One region of the Halotolerantifilum yawarlongkerapense genome, then DNA from elsewhere that is predicted to be linked to it. Evidence: a T-box and tRNA genes for the amino acid it is inferred to sense, from the RefSeq annotation. Region 1 holds a T-box; the other regions hold tRNA genes.
The links. A T-box is a leader RNA that pairs with one kind of tRNA and senses whether it is charged. The one in region 1 lies ahead of ileS (isoleucine--tRNA ligase), so its partner is inferred to be a tRNA-Ile.

Region 1 (7,174 bases):
CCACTTCATTGCTACCGTCCACCTCTTCGAGCCGCACCTTTATGATCTCCGTTTTCGATGTAGGGACGTTCTTGCCCACGTAGTCCGGACGAATGGGCAGCTCACGATGACCGCGGTCCACGAGCACGGCCAGCTGGATGGTGCTGGGGCGGCCGAAGTCCACCAGTGCGTCCATGGCCGCACGCACGGTACGACCGGTGTAGATCACATCATCCACCAGCACGAGGTGCTTGTCTGCGATGGGAAAGGTCAGATCGGAACGGTTGAGGGTAGGACGGTCCGAAAACTCTGATAGATCATCGCGATAGAAGGTGATGTCCACTTCACCCACCGGTACCTGTCGATTTTCAATCTTTTCGATTTTCGCCGCAAGACGTTTGGCCAGCGGTACGCCACGTGTCCGGATCCCCACGAGTACCACGTTCTCAACACCCTTGTTATGCTCGATGATCTCGTGGGCCAGGCGGGTTAAGCTGCGGTCGATAGCCTTTTCGTCTAGAATACTGGCTTTAAACTCCATGGTCTCCTCCTTGCCCTCAGAGGGCTCTTACTTTCTCAAGTATCTCTAAAAAATAGTCCGGTGGTTCTGCCTTGAACACCATGTGCTCGCCTGTCGATGGATGGTCGAAGCCCAGGGTGGCTGCGAAGAGCAGTTGCCCGTCGTGCTTGATCTTCTCTGAAGTAGGTCCGTAAATGGGATCACCGAGTAGCGGGTGATGCTTGTGGTTCATGTGCACGCGAATCTGGTGGGTCCTTCCCGTCTCCAAGCGACACCGGATCAAGGCATACTGTCCGTACTGTTCAATGACCTCGTAGTGTGTGATCGCACGCTTGCCGTTTTGTACGACGGCCATCTTCAGGCGATTGTGGGGATTTCGCCCGACGGGGAGATTGATGGTGCCCACCGGGGACTTAAAACGTCCATGGCAGATTGCCAGGTACTCCCTGAGCGTGCTGTGCTCCTTCAGCTGTGCCGCGAGCGACCGGTGAGCCTGATCGTTCTTTGCCACCATCAAGAGCCCGGCCGTGTCCTTGTCTATGCGATGCACGATGCCGGGTCGGATCACGCCATTGATGCCCGAGAGGCTGTCAGCATGGAACATCAGTGCGTTGACCAGTGTCCCCCGCTCATGACCCGGTGCAGGATGCACAACCATGCCCTGGGGTTTGTTGACCACGATCACATCGGTGTCCTCATAGACAATCTCCAGCGGAAGATTCTCCGGCACAACATCGAGCACCTTCGGGGGTGGCACCTCGATGGTCACCCTGTCATCCTCGGTGACCTGGGTATTCTTCTTCAGCACCACCGCATCATTCAGCAGGACCTTGCCCTCTTTGATAAGCCTCTGTATGTAGGAACGGCTCACGTCCCTGAGTTGTTCCGATAAAAAGAGGTCGATCCGCAGATCGTCCTCATCTCCTGTGAATGTATATCGTGCCATAATAGCCTCCTTCGGATACTTCTTAGTCTACCGAAGTGGCGGCGGCTTTTCAACCAAAAAAGCAAACGGGGCGCCTTTTAGGCGCTCCGTTTGTTTGGGGGGTATCATCAATTGGGGAGGGGGGTCAGCGTCAGCGCCTATTGGGGGGAGCGCTGTTCGCTGTTTACCTTGAAATCATCATATCAAGGGACTATGAGTATTCCGTGTCCGAACTGTGAAGAAACTGTTAATTGATCAATCAAGCATTGCGATCCATCCCCCAGCTAAGGTAGGGGCACGCTTAATCTGTAAACAGCAAAAAAGGAGACGGCATTCCTGCCGACCGCCTCCTTTTGGGATGGTGCAACTTGATTTCGAGGACCACCCGGTGTCATCTGCTCCTGCCGTTACACGCGTTCGACAGTCAGGGCCACCGCATGGTCGTTCAGTTCATAGGTTTCGAGGTCCCCAGCATCGTCTAAGATCACGATTTCATCGGCCAAGGTCTCCTCCTTGATGTGGTTAGCATGGCTGTCGACGCCCTTCAGGAAGGCTTCGTCGGTGGCGAGGTGAATCTTGATCCGATCGGTGATCTCAAAGTTCTGCTGTTTTCGCAGCTGCTGGACGCGGCTGACCAGCTCGCGAGCATAGCCTTCCTCGAGCAGTGCATCGTCGAGGGTGGTATCTAGGATGACGAAGAGATTGTTCTCACGGCGCACGGTGAAGCCTTCCTTCTCGGAAATGGTCACCTGCACGTGTTCAGCCGTCACTTCGAAGTCTTGTCCATCGAGATCGAGGGTCACCGTCTCACCGCGATCGAACTTATCGGCGTAGAGCGCCGCATCGAGCTCGTTCAGCTTCTTGGAGAAGAGTCCCATTTTCTTTCCAAGGATCGGTCCGCAGACACGGAAGTTCGGTTTCAAGCTGAAGTGCATGTACTCGCCAAGCTCGTCAACAAAGACGACATCCTTGACGTTGAGTTCTTCTTTGATCAGTGGCACGAGGTCGCCGATCAGCTCCCTGTACCCACCGTCGATCAAGACGCTGGCCAACGGTTGACGTACCTTGAGTTTCACGGACTCGCGTGCAGCGCGACCGAGGGTCACGAGGTTTCGAACGAGATCCATGCGCTCTTCTGTGCGCGTGTCAATGATCGATGCATCGACATCATCCAGATAGCTCAGGTGTACGGAAGGCTCGCCGGTGAGCTTCTGGAAGATTTCCTCGGTCACGTAGGGGGCAAAGGGCGCCGCCAGCTGTGCCACGGTCTTCAGGGCTTCATAGGTGGTGAGATAGACCGAGCGCTTGTCATCATCCAGCGTTTCGGACCAGAACCGACGGCGCGAGCGTCGGATGTACCAGTTGGAGAAGTCTTCCACCACGAATTCCTGGATCGCACGGACGGCACGATGCGTATCGAAAACGCCCATTTCCGTACGGACGGTCATAATCAAATTGTGTAGCTTCGAAGCCATCCAGCGGTCGAGTTCCGGACGATCGGCCACAGGGATATCAAAGGTGGCCGCATCGATCCCATCGGTATTGGCATAGAGGGTAAAGAAGTTGTAGATGTTCTTCAATGTGCCGAAGAACTTCGAGTCTACCTCGCCCAGTCCGTCTTCATCGAAACGTGTCGGCGACCAAGCCGGCGATACGTGGTAGAGGTACCAGCGCACCACATCGGCACCGTAGCGGTCGAATAGTTCGAAGCTATCCACGGCATTACCCCTGGACTTGGACATTTTCTTCCCGTATTTATCCAGGATCAGATCGTTGACCAAGACGTTCTTGTAGGGTGCTTTACCCGTCATGAAGGTGCTGATCGCCAGGAGCGAATAAAACCAACCGCGCGTCTGGTCGATTCCCTCGCAGATGAAGTCGGCCGGGAACAGATCATCGAATCGATCGGCATTTTCAAAGGGAAAGTGGTGCTGGGCGAAGGGCATGGCCCCACTGTCGAACCAACAGTCGATGACATCCGGTACCCGGGTCATCTGCCCACCGCAGTCTTCACACGTCAGATGGATATCATCTACATAGGGACGGTGGAGTTCCACGCCCAGATCAATGTCCTCCACGGCACGATCCACCAGCTCCTGACGCGAACCCACTGTGGAGAGATGATCGCAGGCATCACAACGCCAGATGTTCAGTGGCGTGCCCCAGAAGCGACTGCGGGAAAGGGCCCAGTCGTTGAGATTCTCCAACCAGTTGCCGAAGCGCTTTTCACCCACGTGATCAGGGAACCAGTTCACGCCATTGTTGTTCTCGATCAGCTGGTCCTTGATTTTCGTCATCTCGATGTACCAGCTCGGCTTTGCATAGTAAAGGAGCGGGGTGTTACAACGCCAACAGTGGGGATAGTTGTGGTCCATCTTCTGTTTGCGGAACAATCTTCCCGTCTCCCCCAACCAGTTGACGATTTCCGGATCAGCATCGATTACAAACTGACCTTCCCAAGGTGTCGTGATGTACTTTCCATCTTCGTCAACGGGCTGTAGAACGGGTAAGCCGTAACGCTGTCCGGTATTGTAGTCGTCTTCACCAAAGGCAGGTGCCGTGTGGACGATGCCCGTGCCATCTTCCGTGGTCACGTAGTCAGCGAGCGTAACGAAGAAGGCCTTTGCATCCGTCTCGACAAAGGGCATGAATTGATCGTAAGACCACCCTTCCATATCGGCTCCCTTGAGTCGATCGAGTACCTCGTAGTCGCCACCGATTACCTCGTCGGCCAGTTTCTCCGCAACGTAATAGATTTCATCGTTGTGTTTCACGCGGACGTAGTCAACTTCGGGATGTACAGTGAGCGCCACGTTGGCCGCCAGCGTCCAAGGGGTCGTCGTCCATACCAAGAAGTACTCATCGACATCCGTGCGCTTGAATTTCGTGTAGACGGTGACCGTCTTGATCTCCTTGTAGCCCTGGGCCACCTCGTGGGACGCAAGCCCCGTACCGCACCGAGCGCAGTAGGGGAGGATCTTGTGTCCCTCGTAGATCATATCCTCTTTGAAAAACTTGTCCAGGATATGCCACTCCGTCTCGATATAGTCGTTGTCCAGCGTGATATAGGGGTTGTCGAGGTCGATCAGGTAGGCCATGCGCTTGGTTTGCTCACGCCATGCCGCCTCGTACTCGAACACGGAGTCACGGCACTTCTGGTTGAAGGCCTCGAGTCCGTAGGCTTCAATCTCCGCCTTATCATTGAGGCCGAGACGCTTCTCCACTTCGATCTCTACAGGCAGACCGTGGGTGTCCCATCCGGCCTTACGCTCGACTTTGTAACCCGTCATCGTTTTGTAACGGCAGACGGCATCCTTCAAGGCCCGTGCGATCACGTGGTGGATCCCCGGACGACCGTTGGCCGTCGGAGGGCCATCGTAAAAGACGAAGGGCGTGTGATCTGCCCGCGTCTCGACGGATGCCTTCAGTAGGTCCATCGCCTCCCATTGTTCGGCCAATTGTTTTTCGTTTTCTTTCACCGGTGCCTGGTTCAGTGGTTTGTACATGGCTCTCTCCTTTCAATCAAAAAATCCCCGGGCAAAATTGCCCAGGGACGACTCTCGTGACTCGCGGTACCACCCAAGTTGCCCGCTTATTGCCAAGCGGGCCGCTTTGATCACTGATAACGGTGTGAGACCGATCCGGATTACTCGTCACTTTCACCCGGACAACTGGGGGAGGATCTTGATGGGCGTCCTACACTGGTTTGCACCGACCACCAGCTCTCTGCTTCAGACATGCGACACCAACGGTTCCCCTTCATTGCTTTCACAGTTAAAAAAATTATACCGTCAACAGGTTCACTCGTCAAGAACGATCTTCTCGATCCCCTCGAGTTCTCCGCTCAACAGTACTTTGAAGCGCGTGAGGAACTGACTATAGCGTTGTTCGAGCTCGGCGCGCTCCCGGCGAATCTTCTGGACCTCTTGATCCGCATCATCCAGTCGACGCTTTGCCGTGATCTCCGCCTTCTCGACGATGACATCCGCCTTCTCGCTGGCCTGCTTCACAACATCCTCTGCTGTGCTCTGCGCCACGACAAGGGCATCTTTTAGCGTCTGTTCGATCTTTTCAAAACGCTCGAGATCCTTTTCGAGCCTATCCGCCTTTGTTATCCATTGGGTTTGATCGTTCAAGAGCGTGTCGATCGTCGTGAAGACTTCGATCAAAAATTCGTCCACTTCCCTCACATCATATCCCCTGAGGCTTTTCGAAAATGTCTTGTTCTGAATTTCCAGTGGTGTCAGCAAACCCTTATCCTCCTCATCGTTTCATCAACCGCACGCGTATCACGCGGCGATCCTTGCGCGTCGTACCACCGATCGAATCGATGGCCAACCTGCCGTGGTGACGCAGGCTCAAGAGATCCCCTTCAACGAGCGCGGTCTTCTGGTCGGTGGTGATGAAATGGTTGTGTTTCACGTGTCCGCTCGAGATGGCGGACTGCGCCTTTTGACGGGACAGATGAAAGCCTGCGGCCAGGACGGCATCCAGTCGGGTCGATGCCACGGTAATCCTGTGCGGCGCACCCTCGACTTCCCTCTCCATGACATCGGCGAGGGACACCGGACGAAAATCCGCCGGGCTCCTGCGGATCTGGGTGAGATTGGACCGGACGTAATCGGCCAACTCTTCCACCACATAGACCTGGCAACACCCTTGGCCGATGAGAATATCACCGAATTTTTCACGGGTGAGACCCAGGGCCATCAGAGAACCGAGCACATCGCCATGACCGATCTTTTCAAAGCGATCATCGAGAGCCGTTTCTAGCAATACCAAGGGAGGTTCGACGAAGTCCGTCGTCAGGTACTCGGGCAAGAATCCCAGGAGCGTTCGCTCCCCCTCTTGCGGAAAAGCGATGACCCTGATTTCTCCAGCGCTCGACAAACCCCTCTCGAAAGCCATCCGATAGGTGGGGGCCACGAAATCCGTGAATACCGGTGCAAAGGTCGTCACGGCCTGGCGATAGGTCTCGAGAAGCTGTTGGGTCCTCGCCAGGTGTTCTGCTTCGAAGAAGACCGGGTAATGGTTTTCAAAGAAGGCAGACAGCATGCTAAAGACCCATGATGAAGCCCGCCACGAGGCGGATGGTGATCAGGGCGAAGATCGGGGAGAAGTCCAGCATTCCCTGGATTCCGAGCTTATGCTGCAATTGTCGGAAGGGTGCCAAGATCGGCTCGGTCATCTGGTAGATCATTTGAACGAAAGGATTTTGTGACGGGCCGCCCCGCGTCACCCAGCTCATGATCACGCGGATCAAGATTAAAAAGTTGAGCATCTCGAAAAAGATACCCGCGGCTACCTTGATATAGTACAATACATTCACCTCGTTGTTTGGTTCGCTAGTGGTCCTCAGGATCGCCAGGGCGGCAGTTGCCCCGTATCCTCGATCTTACGCTTGATATCACTGGCCACGTCCACATTTTTCGGTGCCAGCACGTAGATGCCCTCGATAACCATCTCGACGGAACCGTCGAGGGCATACAGGGCCCCTTTGCAAAAGTCAAATATTTTTCTGGCGAGCTCACGATCGATCTCCCGTATGTTCAGGATCACCGCGCGCTTCTCTTTGAGCAGGTCCACGACCTTTCGGGCTTCCTCAATGCTGCTCGGACTGTTCACATTGAGTTGTACATCCCCGCTGCGGTTGATGCTCACCACATTCGCACTGGAGAGCGGCGTGTTCACGGCTTTTAGCGGCTTCTCCCGTTCACGCTCGCGCTTCGGGTACAATTCCTGCGCACGAT
Region 2 (7,174 bases), 1.1 Mb from region 1:
GGGACTAGAGGAGAAAGCGACGATCGAGGGAGCCCAGGCGGACTTCGTCCTTTGGGACCTCGAGAACCCTTACGAGGTGAAGGGGGAGACTTTCGAGAGCAAGGGGAAAATCACGCCCTTGGAGGGGCAGATGGTTTACGGCAAAGCGATGTACGTCTTCACGGAGGGCGAGCTGAAGGTAAAAGAAGGAGTGGTCCGATGTTAATCGATCGATTATGCGAGCAGATCAAGGAGAAAAAGGCACCCATCGTGGTGGGTCTCGATCCGAGGATCGACCGCTTGCCGGAGGAGATCGCATCGGCGGATCTCACCGACGGGGAGAAACTCTTTGCCTTTAACAAGGGGATCATCGATGCGGTGGCGGATCTGGTGCCTGCGGTAAAGCCACAGATCGCCTTTTATGAAGCCTGTGGTCTGGAGGGGATCCAAGCCTACATCGAGACCCTTCGCTACGCCCGCGAAAAGGGCTTGGTGGTCATCGGGGATGTGAAGCGCGGGGATATCGGGTCGACGAGTGCCGCCTATGCCAAGGCCCACCTGGAGAAGGGTCGGGACCTGGAGGTGGATTTCATGACCATCAACCCCTACTTTGGCTCCGATGGATTGGCGCCTTTTTACGAGGTGTGCGATGGAGAGGACAAGGGGGTCTTCGTACTTGTGAAGACGTCCAACCCGAGCTCGTCGGAGTTGCAGGATCTGCCGGTGAAGGGGCAGACCCTCTACCAGCACGTGGGTGATGCTTTGCAGGCGGCCTCAAAGCTTCGTGCGGGAGCGGTGGGATTCTCCAATCTGGCAGCAGTGGTAGGGGCCACGCATCCCGATGAGCTGAAGAACTTGCGGTGGAGCCTGCCCAATGTTTTCTTCCTTGTACCCGGCTACGGGGCCCAGGGCGGTGGTGCTGCCGACGTCGTCGGCGCCTTCAATAAAGAGGGACTCGGGGCAATCGTGAACAGCTCGCGGGGGATTATCTATGCCTATGAGTCATCGGATAAGTCCTTCGTCGAAGCGGCGCGGGAGGCCACGGTGGCCATGCGTGAGGACCTGCAAAGGGCGCTGGAGACGGCGGGGATCCGATTATGAAACAGCTGATGGGGACCGTCACGAGCATCACCCGTTTCGATGCCGAGCATTTTTCAATCAAGGTTTCGGTGCCGAATTTGGAGGAACCGGTGCTACCGGGCCAGTTTTTTCAACTGAAGAGCCCGGCCAAGTACCTGCGCCGGCCTATCAGCGTCGCCCGGGTGAAGGGACACGAGGTCATTTTTTACGTGAAGATCCTGGGCGAGGGGACAGCGGCAATAGGAAAGCTCGGTCGCGGTGATTCGCTGGATCTGATCGGACCGCTGGGACGTGGCTTTGTGCTGGACGATCAGAAGAAGCGGGGTCTGCTTTTAGGTGGCGGGATCGGCATCGCGCCGCTGATCGAACTCTCACATGCCCTGGGCATTCCCCATGATGCGCGCATCGGCTATACAGGAGATGCGCTCTTTGATGATGACTTTGAACGACCCGACACCTGTGTGAGCTACAGCCTGACGGGGAAGGCCATGAAAAAGGGCTTCCCCACCCAGGGGCTGGAGGAGGAGCTGAAAGCGGGCACCTACGATGTGATCTACGCCTGCGGACCGATGCCCCTGCTCGCGGCAGTACAGCGACTGGGGGAAGCCTTCGGGGTGGAGACCCAACTGCTCATGGAGGAAAAGATGGCCTGCGGCATCGGTGCCTGTCTCGGCTGCACGCAGAAGATCAAGGATGAGCGCGGATACAAGTTGCTGCGGCTCTGTAAAGAGGGGCCCATGTTCTATGGGAGCGAGGTGATTTTCGATGAAGCATAGTCAGGTGGATCTGAACGGACTGGTGCTAAAGAATCCCGTGACAGTAGCTTCGGGGACCTTCGGGTTCGGCCGGGAGTACGAACCTTTCTTTGATATTTCTAAACTGGGTGCTATCTCGGTGAAAGGACTGACGCTCGAGCCCCGTGAGGGGAATACCGGTCGCCGTCTTATCGAGACCCCCATGGGCCTGATCAACAGCGTGGGCTTACAGAACCCGGGTGTGGAAGCCTTTCTTCAAGAAGAACTGCCTCATTTAATGGGAAAAGGAACGGCGATCATCGCGAACATCAACGGCCATACCCTCGAGGAGTACGTGGCCCTGGCCGATCGGTTGAAGGATGAGCCGGTGGATAGCATCGAGCTCAACGTTTCCTGTCCGAACGTGGCGGGGGGTGGGATGGCCTTCGGGACAGATCCCATACAGTTGTCCGAGACGGTCCGGGCGGTGCGGAAGGTGCTGGGGAACAAGCACCTGATCGTGAAGCTTACCCCGAACGTGACGAACATCGGCGAGATGGCTAGGATTTGTGAGGCCGAAGGCGCCGACGCTCTGAGCCTGATCAATACCCTCGCAGGGATGGATATCGACATCTACCGGCGCAAGCCCTTTCTCGAGCGGAAGTTCGGGGGGCTGTCGGGACCGGCGGTCAAGCCGGTGGCCCTGAAGCTCGTGCACGATGTGTACCATGCGACCTCGATCCCGGTCTTGGGAATGGGTGGGATCGCTTCATGGGAGGATGGGATTTCTTTTCTTCTGGCCGGAGCGACGGCGATTGCGGTGGGCACGGCAAATTTCACAGATCCATGCGTGACAATGAAGATCCTAGATGGTATGATGGATTACGCGCAGAAGCAAGGATTTGAGGATTTTGGATCGATCACGGGCAATCTCGTGTAAATCTTAAAAAACTTCTTGCGGAGGCCTTGACTTAGGGCCTCTGCTCTGCTATTATATAAAAGTCGCAACGATACATTTTCCCTTGCGGCGAGAGCAATTTGACCTTTGAAAACTGAATCGTACGAAACGTCAATTTTTATTAGAGCTATGGTTTCAAAATTTTTTCAAAGAGTTTGATCCTGGCTCAGGATGAACGCTGGCGGCGTGCTTAACACATGCAAGTCGAACGAGAAGCGAGGGAACGGACACTTCGGTGGAAGGGAACTTGCGGAAAGTGGCAGACGGGTGAGTAACGCGTGGGCAACCTGCCCTGAACAGAGGGATAGCCACCGGAAACGGTGATTAATACCTCATGAAGCGAGAAGGTCGCATGACCTACTTGTTAAAGATTTTATCGGTTCAGGATGGGCCCGCGTCTGATTAGCTAGTTGGTAGGGTAACGGCCTACCAAGGCGACGATCAGTAGCCGACCTGAGAGGGTGATCGGCCACACTGGAACTGAGACACGGTCCAGACTCCTACGGGAGGCAGCAGTGGGGAATATTGCACAATGGGCGCAAGCCTGATGCAGCAACGCCGCGTGAATGATGAAGGCCTTCGGGTCGTAAAATTCTGTTCTAAGGGAAGAAGCAGTGACGGTACCTTAGAAGCAAGCTCCGGCTAACTACGTGCCAGCAGCCGCGGTAATACGTAGGGAGCAAGCGTTATCCGGAATCACTGGGCGTAAAGAGTGCGTAGGTGGTCCATCAAGCCTGAGGTGAAAGGCAACGGCTCAACCGTTGTAAGCCTTGGGAACTGTTGGACTTGAGTACAGGAGAGGAAAGTGGAATTCCTAGTGTAGCGGTGAAATGCGTAGATATTAGGAGGAACACCAGTGGCGAAGGCGACTTTCTGGACTGTAACTGACACTGAGGCACGAAAGCGTGGGGAGCGAACAGGATTAGATACCCTGGTAGTCCACGCCGTAAACGATGGGTACTAGGTGTCGGCATGCGAGTGTCGGTGCCGCAGTTAACGCAATAAGTACCCCGCCTGGGGAGTACGGTCGCAAGACTGAAACTCAAAGGAATTGACGGGGACCCGCACAAGCAGCGGAGCATGTGGTTTAATTCGAAGCAACGCGAAGAACCTTACCAAATCTTGACATCTCCTTGATCGCTCTTTAACCAGAGCTTTCGACCTTTGGTCGACAGGGATGACAGGTGGTGCATGGTTGTCGTCAGCTCGTGTCGTGAGATGTTGGGTTAAGTCCCGCAACGAGCGCAACCCTTGCATTTAGTTGCCAGCATTAAGTTGGGCACTCTAGATGGACTGCCGGTGACAAACCGGAGGAAGGTGGGGATGACGTCAAATCATCATGCCCTTTATGATTTGGGCTACACACGTGCTACAATGGTCGGTACAACGGGCAGCGACTGCGCAAGCAGGAGCGAATCCTTATAAGCCGATCTCAGTTCGGATCGTGGGCTGCAACTCGCCCACGTGAAGCTGGAGTTGCTAGTAATCGCGAATCAGCATGTCGCGGTGAATGCGTTCCCGGGTCTTGTACACACCGCCCGTCACACCATGGAAGTTGGGAGCACCCGAAGTCAGTGATCCAACCGCTTTAAGCGGGGGAAGCTGCCGAAGGTGAGACCAATGACTGGGGTGAAGTCGTAACAAGGTAGCCGTATCGGAAGGTGCGGCTGGATCACCTCCTTTCTAAGGAGAATCATAAAAAATAAGCCTTTAATGAAAGACGTTCGTACGATTCAGTTTTGAGAGGTTAGACTCTCAACATAAGAGAACCCACAGGTTATAAGTGGGCGTATAGCTCAGCAGGTTAGAGCGCACGCCTGATAAGCGTGAGGTCGGTGGTTCGAGTCCACCTATGCCCACCACTTATTTTCTGATCAAGGGTTTTCGACGCTCATTGAAAATTGCATACAGCAAAACTTCTTAAAATCTAAGAAAAAAACCAAGCTGAAATTTGAAAGAGAGAATCTCTTTTTTAAAAGATCTGATCGCCGACTCAAGGTGAAGCAGGTCAAGTAAGTAAGAGCATAAGGCGGATGCCTTGGCACTTGGAGCCGATGAAGGACGTGGTAAGCTGCGAAAAGCCCCGTGTAGCCGCAAGCAGGCGATGATACGGGGATGTCCGAATGGGGAAACCCCCTCGCGTTCATCCGCGAGGACCGTCAGGTGAATACATAGCCTGACGGGGGGAACCCGGTGAACTGAAACATCTAAGTAACCGGAGGAAGAGAAAGAAAACAATCGATTTTCCGAGTAGCGGCGAGCGAAAGGGAAAGAGCCCAAACCGAGACCTACGGGTCTCGGGGTTGCGGACGGACGAATAAAGTTTAGGGATAAGTCTAGTCGAAGATGCCTGGGAAGGCACACCAGAGCGGGTGATAGTCCCGTAGACGAAAGGTGGACCCGGACGACGTCCGATCCAGAGTACCACGGGACACGAGAAATCCTGTGGGAAGCAGGGAGGACCATCTCCCAAGGCTAAATACTACCAAGTGACCGATAGCGCATAGTACCGTGAGGGAAAGGTGAAAAGAACCCCTGGAGGGGAGTGAAATAGAACCTGAAACCTTATGTTTACAAGCAGTGGGAGCAAGCATGACTTGCGACCGCGTACTTTTTGTAGAACGGGCCAACGAGTTACGTTATGCAGCGATAGGTTAAGGTGCTTGAGCACCGTAGCCGTAGCGAAAGCGAGTCTGAATAGGGCGACGAGTTGTATGGCGTAGACCCGAAACCGTGTGACCTACCCATGAGCAGGGTGAAGCAGAAGTAAAATTTTGTGGAGGCCCGAACCCATGTCTGTTGAAAAAGGCTGGGATGACTTGTGGGTAGCGGAGAAATTCCAATCGAACACGGAGATAGCTGGTTCTCCCCGAAATAGCTTTAGGGCTAGCCTGAGGAAATGAGACACGGAGGTAGAGCACTGACTAGCCTAGGGGGCTTCACCGCCTACCGAAGCTTATCAAACTCCGAATGCCGTGATCTTTATCCTTGGAGTCAGACAGCGTGTGATAAGATTCGTTGTCGAGAGGGAAACAGCCCAGACCATCAGCTAAGGTCCCCAAGTGTGGATTAAGTGGGAAAGGATGTGACATTGCCTAGACAACTAGGATGTTGGCTTAGAAGCAGCCACGCATTGAAAGAGTGCGTAATAGCTCACTAGTCGAGTGATGTCGCGCCGAAAATTACCGGGGCTAAAATCCACCACCGAAGCTATGGATTAGAAGACTAAGGTCTTCTAGTGGTAGGGGAGCATTGTATACGGGACGAAGCTGTACTGTAAGGTATGGTGGACTGTATAGAAGAGAGAATGTTGGCATGAGTAGCGAGAGGTGTGTGAGAATCACACCGGCCGAAAACCTAAGGGTTCCTGAGGAAGGCTCGTCCACTCAGGGTAAGTCAGGACCTAAGCCGAGGACGAAAGTCGTAGGCGATGGACAACAGGTGAAGATTCCTGTACCGCTTTAGAAGCGTTTGAGAGATGTGGTGACACAGGAGGATAGGCAGAGCGCGCGATTGGAAGAGCGCGTCCAAGCAGCAAGCTTGATGGGATAGGCAAATCCGTCCCGTTAAAAGGTGAGCTGTGATGGGGAGTGAACTTAAGTAACGAAGCTGTCGATTTCAAACTGTCGAGAAAAGCCGCTATCGAGTTTTTAGGGCGCCTGTACCGTAAACCGACACAGGTAGGTAGGAAGAGAATTCTAAGGCCAGCGAGAGAACCATTGTTAAGGAACTCGGCAAAATGACCCCGTAACTTCGGGAGAAGGGGTGCCGCGCGTAGGGTGTCAAAGCCTGAGGCGGCCGCAGAGAATAGGCCCAAGCGACTGTTTACCAAAAACACAGGTCTCTGCTAAATCGAAAGATGATGTATAGGGGCTGACGCCTGCCCGGTGCTGGAAGGTTAAGAGGAAAGGTTAGCGTAAGCGAAGCTTAGAATCGAAGCCCCAGTAAACGGCGGCCGTAACTATAACGGTCCTAAGGTAGCGAAATTCCTTGTCGGGTAAGTTCCGACCCGCACGAAAGGCGTAACGATTTGGGCGCTGTCTCAACAATGGACTCGGTGAAATTGTAGTACCGGTAAAGATGCCGGTTACCCGCAGCAAGACGGAAAGACCCCGTGGAGCTTTACTGTAGCTTGGCACTGGATTTTGGTATGGGATGTACAGGATAGGTGGGAGACATAGAAGCATGCGCGCCAGTGTGTGTGGAGTCGTCCTTTGGATACCACCCTTTCCATACCAGTGTTCTAACCAGGAGCTGTGATCCAGCTCTGGGACAATGTCAGGTGGGCAGTTTGACTGGGGCGGTCGCCTCCTAAAGAGTAACGGAGGCGCCCAAAGGTTTCCTCAGCGCGGTTGGAAATCGCGCAAAGAGTGCAAAGGCATAAGGGAGCTTGACTGCGAGACATACAGGTCGAGCAGGGACG
Region 3 (7,174 bases), 1.1 Mb from region 1:
TACATGCGAATCGCCAATGAACTCTACCTGAAGCGCTTAATCGTCGGTGGATTCGATAAAGTCTACGAGATGGGGCGTATGTTCAGGAACGAGGGCATGAGCTACAAGCACAACCCCGAGTACACTGCGATGGAACTCTACGCCGCTTACGAGGATTACGAAGACATGATGCGGATCACCGAGGAGATGGTGGCCGACGCTTGTCAGCACGTTTTCGGCACCACCAAGGTCAAGTACCAAGATCTTGAGCTCGACTTCACACCACCTTGGCAGCGCATGAGCATGACCGAAGCCTGCAAGAAGTGGGCGGGCGTTGACTTCGACGCCATCGAGACAGACGAAGAGGCGCGGGCGGTGGCCAAGAAGCTACATGTGGACGTGACCAAAGAGATGAAGAAGGGTCATGTGATCAACGAGGTCTTCGAGGAATACTGTGAAGAGCACTTGATCCAGCCGATTTTCATCACTCATCACCCCGTGGAGGTGTCTCCGCTGTCGAAGCGAAATCCGGACAACCCGGCGATCACGAACCGCTTCGAAGCGTTCGCCAACACTTGGGAAATTGCGAACGCCTTTAGCGAGCTCAACGACCCCATCGACCAGCGCGGTCGTTTCGAGGAACAGGTCAAGGCGCGCGAGGGTGGAGATGAAGAGGCGCACATGATGGACGAGGATTTCCTCACGGCGCTCGAGGTCGGACTACCCCCGACGGGCGGTCTCGGCGTGGGCATCGATCGATTGATCATGCTGCTCACCGATTCCACTTCCATCCGCGATGTCATCATGTTCCCGACCATGAAACCACTGTAGACAACAGGACCCCGAATTCTTTCGGGGTTTTTTCATTTTTACCTTGACGGTATAGACCTGCGGTGTTATGATAAGTAGGTCGCTAAGAGATGCGGCGAGAGCAATTTGACCTTTGAAAACTGAATCGTACGAAACGTCAATTTTTATTAGAGCTATGGTTTCAAAATTTTTTCAAAGAGTTTGATCCTGGCTCAGGATGAACGCTGGCGGCGTGCTTAACACATGCAAGTCGAACGAGAAGCGAGGGAACGGACACTTCGGTGGAAGGGAACTTGCGGAAAGTGGCAGACGGGTGAGTAACGCGTGGGCAACCTGCCCTGAACAGAGGGATAGCCACCGGAAACGGTGATTAATACCTCATGAAGCGAGAAGGTCGCATGACCTACTTGTTAAAGATTTTATCGGTTCAGGATGGGCCCGCGTCTGATTAGCTAGTTGGTAGGGTAACGGCCTACCAAGGCGACGATCAGTAGCCGACCTGAGAGGGTGATCGGCCACACTGGAACTGAGACACGGTCCAGACTCCTACGGGAGGCAGCAGTGGGGAATATTGCACAATGGGCGCAAGCCTGATGCAGCAACGCCGCGTGAATGATGAAGGCCTTCGGGTCGTAAAATTCTGTTCTAAGGGAAGAAGCAGTGACGGTACCTTAGAAGCAAGCTCCGGCTAACTACGTGCCAGCAGCCGCGGTAATACGTAGGGAGCAAGCGTTATCCGGAATCACTGGGCGTAAAGAGTGCGTAGGTGGTCCATCAAGCCTGAGGTGAAAGGCAACGGCTCAACCGTTGTAAGCCTTGGGAACTGTTGGACTTGAGTACAGGAGAGGAAAGTGGAATTCCTAGTGTAGCGGTGAAATGCGTAGATATTAGGAGGAACACCAGTGGCGAAGGCGACTTTCTGGACTGTAACTGACACTGAGGCACGAAAGCGTGGGGAGCGAACAGGATTAGATACCCTGGTAGTCCACGCCGTAAACGATGGGTACTAGGTGTCGGCATGCGAGTGTCGGTGCCGCAGTTAACGCAATAAGTACCCCGCCTGGGGAGTACGGTCGCAAGACTGAAACTCAAAGGAATTGACGGGGACCCGCACAAGCAGCGGAGCATGTGGTTTAATTCGAAGCAACGCGAAGAACCTTACCAAATCTTGACATCTCCTTGATCGCTCTTTAACCAGAGCTTTCGGCCTTTGGTCGACAGGGATGACAGGTGGTGCATGGTTGTCGTCAGCTCGTGTCGTGAGATGTTGGGTTAAGTCCCGCAACGAGCGCAACCCTTGCATTTAGTTGCCAGCATTAAGTTGGGCACTCTAGATGGACTGCCGGTGACAAACCGGAGGAAGGTGGGGATGACGTCAAATCATCATGCCCTTTATGATTTGGGCTACACACGTGCTACAATGGTCGGTACAACGGGCAGCGACTGCGCAAGCAGGAGCGAATCCTTATAAGCCGATCTCAGTTCGGATCGTGGGCTGCAACTCGCCCACGTGAAGCTGGAGTTGCTAGTAATCGCGAATCAGCATGTCGCGGTGAATGCGTTCCCGGGTCTTGTACACACCGCCCGTCACACCATGGAAGTTGGGAGCACCCGAAGTCAGTGATCCAACCGCTTTAAGCGGGGGAAGCTGCCGAAGGTGAGACCAATGACTGGGGTGAAGTCGTAACAAGGTAGCCGTATCGGAAGGTGCGGCTGGATCACCTCCTTTCTAAGGAGAATCATAAAAAATAAGCCTTTAATGAAAGACGTTCGTACGATTCAGTTTTGAGAGGTTAGACTCTCAACATAAGAGAACCCACAGGTTATAAGTGGGCGTATAGCTCAGCAGGTTAGAGCGCACGCCTGATAAGCGTGAGGTCGGTGGTTCGAGTCCACCTATGCCCACCACTTATTTTCTGATCAAGGGTTTTCGACGCTCATTGAAAATTGCATACAGCAAAACTTCTTAAAATCTAAGAAAAAAACCAAGCTGAAATTTGAAAGAGAGAATCTCTTTTTTAAAAGATCTGATCGCCGACTCAAGGTGAAGCAGGTCAAGTAAGTAAGAGCATAAGGCGGATGCCTTGGCACTTGGAGCCGATGAAGGACGTGGTAAGCTGCGAAAAGCCCCGTGTAGCCGCAAGCAGGCGATGATACGGGGATGTCCGAATGGGGAAACCCCCTCGCGTTCATCCGCGAGGACCGTCAGGTGAATACATAGCCTGACGGGGGGAACCCGGTGAACTGAAACATCTAAGTAACCGGAGGAAGAGAAAGAAAACAATCGATTTTCCGAGTAGCGGCGAGCGAAAGGGAAAGAGCCCAAACCGAGACCTACGGGTCTCGGGGTTGCGGACGGACGAATAAAGTTTAGGGATAAGTCTAGTCGAAGATGCCTGGGAAGGCACACCAGAGCGGGTGATAGTCCCGTAGACGAAAGGTGGACCCGGACGACGTCCGATCCAGAGTACCACGGGACACGAGAAATCCTGTGGGAAGCAGGGAGGACCATCTCCCAAGGCTAAATACTACCAAGTGACCGATAGCGCATAGTACCGTGAGGGAAAGGTGAAAAGAACCCCTGGAGGGGAGTGAAATAGAACCTGAAACCTTATGTTTACAAGCAGTGGGAGCAAGCATGACTTGCGACCGCGTACTTTTTGTAGAACGGGCCAACGAGTTACGTTATGCAGCGATAGGTTAAGGTGCTTGAGCACCGTAGCCGTAGCGAAAGCGAGTCTGAATAGGGCGACGAGTTGTATGGCGTAGACCCGAAACCGTGTGACCTACCCATGAGCAGGGTGAAGCAGAAGTAAAATTTTGTGGAGGCCCGAACCCATGTCTGTTGAAAAAGGCTGGGATGACTTGTGGGTAGCGGAGAAATTCCAATCGAACACGGAGATAGCTGGTTCTCCCCGAAATAGCTTTAGGGCTAGCCTGAGGAAATGAGACACGGAGGTAGAGCACTGACTAGCCTAGGGGGCTTCACCGCCTACCGAAGCTTATCAAACTCCGAATGCCGTGATCTTTATCCTTGGAGTCAGACAGCGTGTGATAAGATTCGTTGTCGAGAGGGAAACAGCCCAGACCATCAGCTAAGGTCCCCAAGTGTGGATTAAGTGGGAAAGGATGTGACATTGCCTAGACAACTAGGATGTTGGCTTAGAAGCAGCCACGCATTGAAAGAGTGCGTAATAGCTCACTAGTCGAGTGATGTCGCGCCGAAAATTACCGGGGCTAAAATCCACCACCGAAGCTATGGATTAGAAGACTAAGGTCTTCTAGTGGTAGGGGAGCATTGTATACGGGACGAAGCTGTACTGTAAGGTATGGTGGACTGTATAGAAGAGAGAATGTTGGCATGAGTAGCGAGAGGTGTGTGAGAATCACACCGGCCGAAAACCTAAGGGTTCCTGAGGAAGGCTCGTCCACTCAGGGTAAGTCAGGACCTAAGCCGAGGACGAAAGTCGTAGGCGATGGACAACAGGTGAAGATTCCTGTACCGCTTTAGAAGCGTTTGAGAGATGTGGTGACACAGGAGGATAGGCAGAGCGCGCGATTGGAAGAGCGCGTCCAAGCAGCAAGCTTGATGGGATAGGCAAATCCGTCCCGTTAAAAGGTGAGCTGTGATGGGGAGTGAACTTAAGTAACGAAGCTGTCGATTTCAAACTGTCGAGAAAAGCCGCTATCGAGTTTTTAGGGCGCCTGTACCGTAAACCGACACAGGTAGGTAGGAAGAGAATTCTAAGGCCAGCGAGAGAACCATTGTTAAGGAACTCGGCAAAATGACCCCGTAACTTCGGGAGAAGGGGTGCCGCGCGTAGGGTGTCAAAGCCTGAGGCGGCCGCAGAGAATAGGCCCAAGCGACTGTTTACCAAAAACACAGGTCTCTGCTAAATCGAAAGATGATGTATAGGGGCTGACGCCTGCCCGGTGCTGGAAGGTTAAGAGGAAAGGTTAGCGTAAGCGAAGCTTAGAATCGAAGCCCCAGTAAACGGCGGCCGTAACTATAACGGTCCTAAGGTAGCGAAATTCCTTGTCGGGTAAGTTCCGACCCGCACGAAAGGCGTAACGATTTGGGCGCTGTCTCAACAATGGACTCGGTGAAATTGTAGTACCGGTAAAGATGCCGGTTACCCGCAGCAAGACGGAAAGACCCCGTGGAGCTTTACTGTAGCTTGGCACTGGATTTTGGTATGGGATGTACAGGATAGGTGGGAGACATAGAAGCATGCGCGCCAGTGTGTGTGGAGTCGTCCTTTGGATACCACCCTTTCCATACCAGTGTTCTAACCAGGAGCTGTGATCCAGCTCTGGGACAATGTCAGGTGGGCAGTTTGACTGGGGCGGTCGCCTCCTAAAGAGTAACGGAGGCGCCCAAAGGTTTCCTCAGCGCGGTTGGAAATCGCGCAAAGAGTGCAAAGGCATAAGGGAGCTTGACTGCGAGACATACAGGTCGAGCAGGGACGAAAGTCGGGCTTAGTGATCCGGTGGTACCGCATGGAAGGGCCATCGCTCAACGGATAAAAGCTACCCCGGGGATAACAGGCTTATCTCCCCCAAGAGTCCACATCGACGGGGAGGTTTGGCACCTCGATGTCGGCTCGTCTCATCCTGGGGCTGTAGTAGGTCCCAAGGGTTGGGCTGTTCGCCCATTAAAGAGGCACGCGAGCTGGGTTCAGAACGTCGTGAGACAGTTCGGTCCCTATCTGCTGTGGGCGTTGGATATTTGAGAGGCTCTGTTCCTAGTACGAGAGGACCGGAATGGACGCACCGCTGGTGGATCAGTTGTCCTGCCAAGGGCATAGCTGAGTAGCTACGTGCGGAAGGGATAAGCGCTGAAGGCATCTAAGCGCGAAGCCCCCCTCAAGATGAGATATCCCATCATTTATGAGTAAGACCCCAGATAGACCATCTGGTTGATAGGCCAAGGGTGAAAGGGCAGTAATGCTTTTAGCTGATTGGTACTAATCGGTCGAGGACTTGACCTAAGGCGAACCTTGGGTTGGTGAGAAGATCATAAAGAGAAGACACTTTTTCTTAGAAACAACTTGGTTTTGATTTGCTGTATGCGATTTTGAGTGAGCGAAAGCTTGCTTACAATTGAAGAATCCGGTGACGATAGCGAGAAGGATACACCTGTTCCCATCCCGAACACAGACGTTAAGCTTCTCAGCGCTGAAGGTACTTGGGGAGCAGTCCCCTGGGAGAATAGGACGTTGCCGGTCTTCTTTTTTTTGCGCGAAAAACAAACGGGAAAATGCCATGGCATTTTCCTTTTTCGCGTTTACGCTTGAGAAAACCGCTGGATGTTGGTACAATAGTAACTGTCCACTCACAAGATGTAGTGCAGGCGGTCGACGCCTGCACTACATCTTGTGACAGCCAGAGAATGGATACATACGGAGGAGAGGGAACCATGATACGAGTGATCAAACGAAACGGCGACCGAGTGCCATACGACGTTTCAAAAATCGTCCTGGCCATCGAGAATGCAATGGTCGAGACCGCCGAGGGCATCGATCACCAGCTGAGCTGGGAAATTGGAGATAAGATCACGGCGACGCTCGAGGAGCGTCACGAGCCGGTTACTGTAGATGAAATCCAGGATATGGTCGAGAACCATCTCATGGACAGCGTGCGAAAAGATGTGGCCAAGAAGTACATCATCTATCGCAACGAGAAGGACAAAACACGCTTGGAGCGTAAGAAGGAAGGCCGCCTGCTGACAAACGAGTTTCTCAGTCAGTACAAGCACAAGCAGCCGCCCATGGGCGAGCTTGGTAGCTTCGTCTTTTACCGCACCTACTCGCGGTGGCTACCGAAGGAAAAACGCCGGGAATACTGGTGGGAGACCGTTCGACGCGCAGTCGAGTACAACTGTTCGCTCGTCCCCACGACCCGCGCCGAGGCAGAAGAGCTCTACGACAACGTCTTTAACCTGCGCCAGTTCCTGTCGGGACGAACCTTCTGGGTGGGGGACACCGATGTGGCCAAGTTCTATCCCATGGCCAACTACAACTGCTCCTTCCAAGTGATCGATTCCTTTGATTCCTTCAAGGACGTCTTCTACCTGTTGATGATCGGTTCCGGTGTCGGCCTGCGGATTCTCAAGGACGATGTGGCCAAGTTGCCCAAGGTCCGCACGGACTTCGAGGTCATCCACAAGGATTACACGCCCACCCCCCGCGGTGAGCGCGAGGACAACACGTCTCTGGAGTTCGCCTACAACAACACCGTGAAGATCAGCATCGGAGACTCCAAGGAAGGTTGGGTCCAGTCTCTCGACTTCTTCCTCAAACTGATCTACGCCAACGAGTATCGCGACATCAAGACGATCATCATCGATTACGATCACGTGCGACCCAAGGGTGAGAAACTCCAC

Region 2: it encodes a tRNA-Ile, which carries the amino acid that the T-box ahead of ileS (isoleucine--tRNA ligase) is inferred to sense. The anticodon was not compared.
Region 3: it encodes a tRNA-Ile, which carries the amino acid that the T-box ahead of ileS (isoleucine--tRNA ligase) is inferred to sense. The anticodon was not compared.

The regions. Positions count from the first base shown of each region.
Region 1 is NZ_CP199719.1:64,522-71,695, reverse strand. Features, by position in the region: gene ACULM0_RS00345 (inositol monophosphatase family protein) at 1-9, opposite strand, end outside; gene pyrR (bifunctional pyr operon transcriptional regulator/uracil phosphoribosyltransferase PyrR) at 1-520, opposite strand, end outside; gene ACULM0_RS00335 (RluA family pseudouridine synthase) at 537-1,445, opposite strand; gene ileS (isoleucine--tRNA ligase) at 1,832-4,930, opposite strand; T-box leader at 4,971-5,196, opposite strand; gene ACULM0_RS00325 (DivIVA domain-containing protein) at 5,225-5,674, opposite strand; gene ACULM0_RS00320 (YlmH family RNA-binding protein) at 5,688-6,479, opposite strand; gene ACULM0_RS00315 (YggT family protein) at 6,481-6,744, opposite strand; gene ACULM0_RS00310 (cell division protein SepF) at 6,780-7,174, opposite strand, start outside.
Region 2 is NZ_CP199719.1:2,146,680-2,153,853, forward strand. Features, by position in the region: gene ACULM0_RS10610 (dihydroorotase) at 1-205, shown strand, start outside; gene pyrF (orotidine-5'-phosphate decarboxylase) at 199-1,080, shown strand; gene ACULM0_RS10620 (iron-sulfur cluster-binding protein) at 1,077-1,835, shown strand; gene ACULM0_RS10625 (dihydroorotate dehydrogenase) at 1,825-2,733, shown strand; rRNA gene ACULM0_RS10630 (16S ribosomal RNA) at 2,895-4,434, shown strand; tRNA gene ACULM0_RS10635 (tRNA-Ile) at 4,537-4,613, shown strand; rRNA gene ACULM0_RS10640 (23S ribosomal RNA) at 4,758-7,174, shown strand, end outside.
Region 3 is NZ_CP199719.1:2,063,726-2,070,899, forward strand. Features, by position in the region: gene lysS (lysine--tRNA ligase) at 1-810, shown strand, start outside; rRNA gene ACULM0_RS10130 (16S ribosomal RNA) at 979-2,518, shown strand; tRNA gene ACULM0_RS10135 (tRNA-Ile) at 2,621-2,697, shown strand; rRNA gene ACULM0_RS10140 (23S ribosomal RNA) at 2,842-5,780, shown strand; rRNA gene rrf (5S ribosomal RNA) at 5,901-6,017, shown strand; gene nrdJ (ribonucleoside-triphosphate reductase, adenosylcobalamin-dependent) at 6,209-7,174, shown strand, end outside.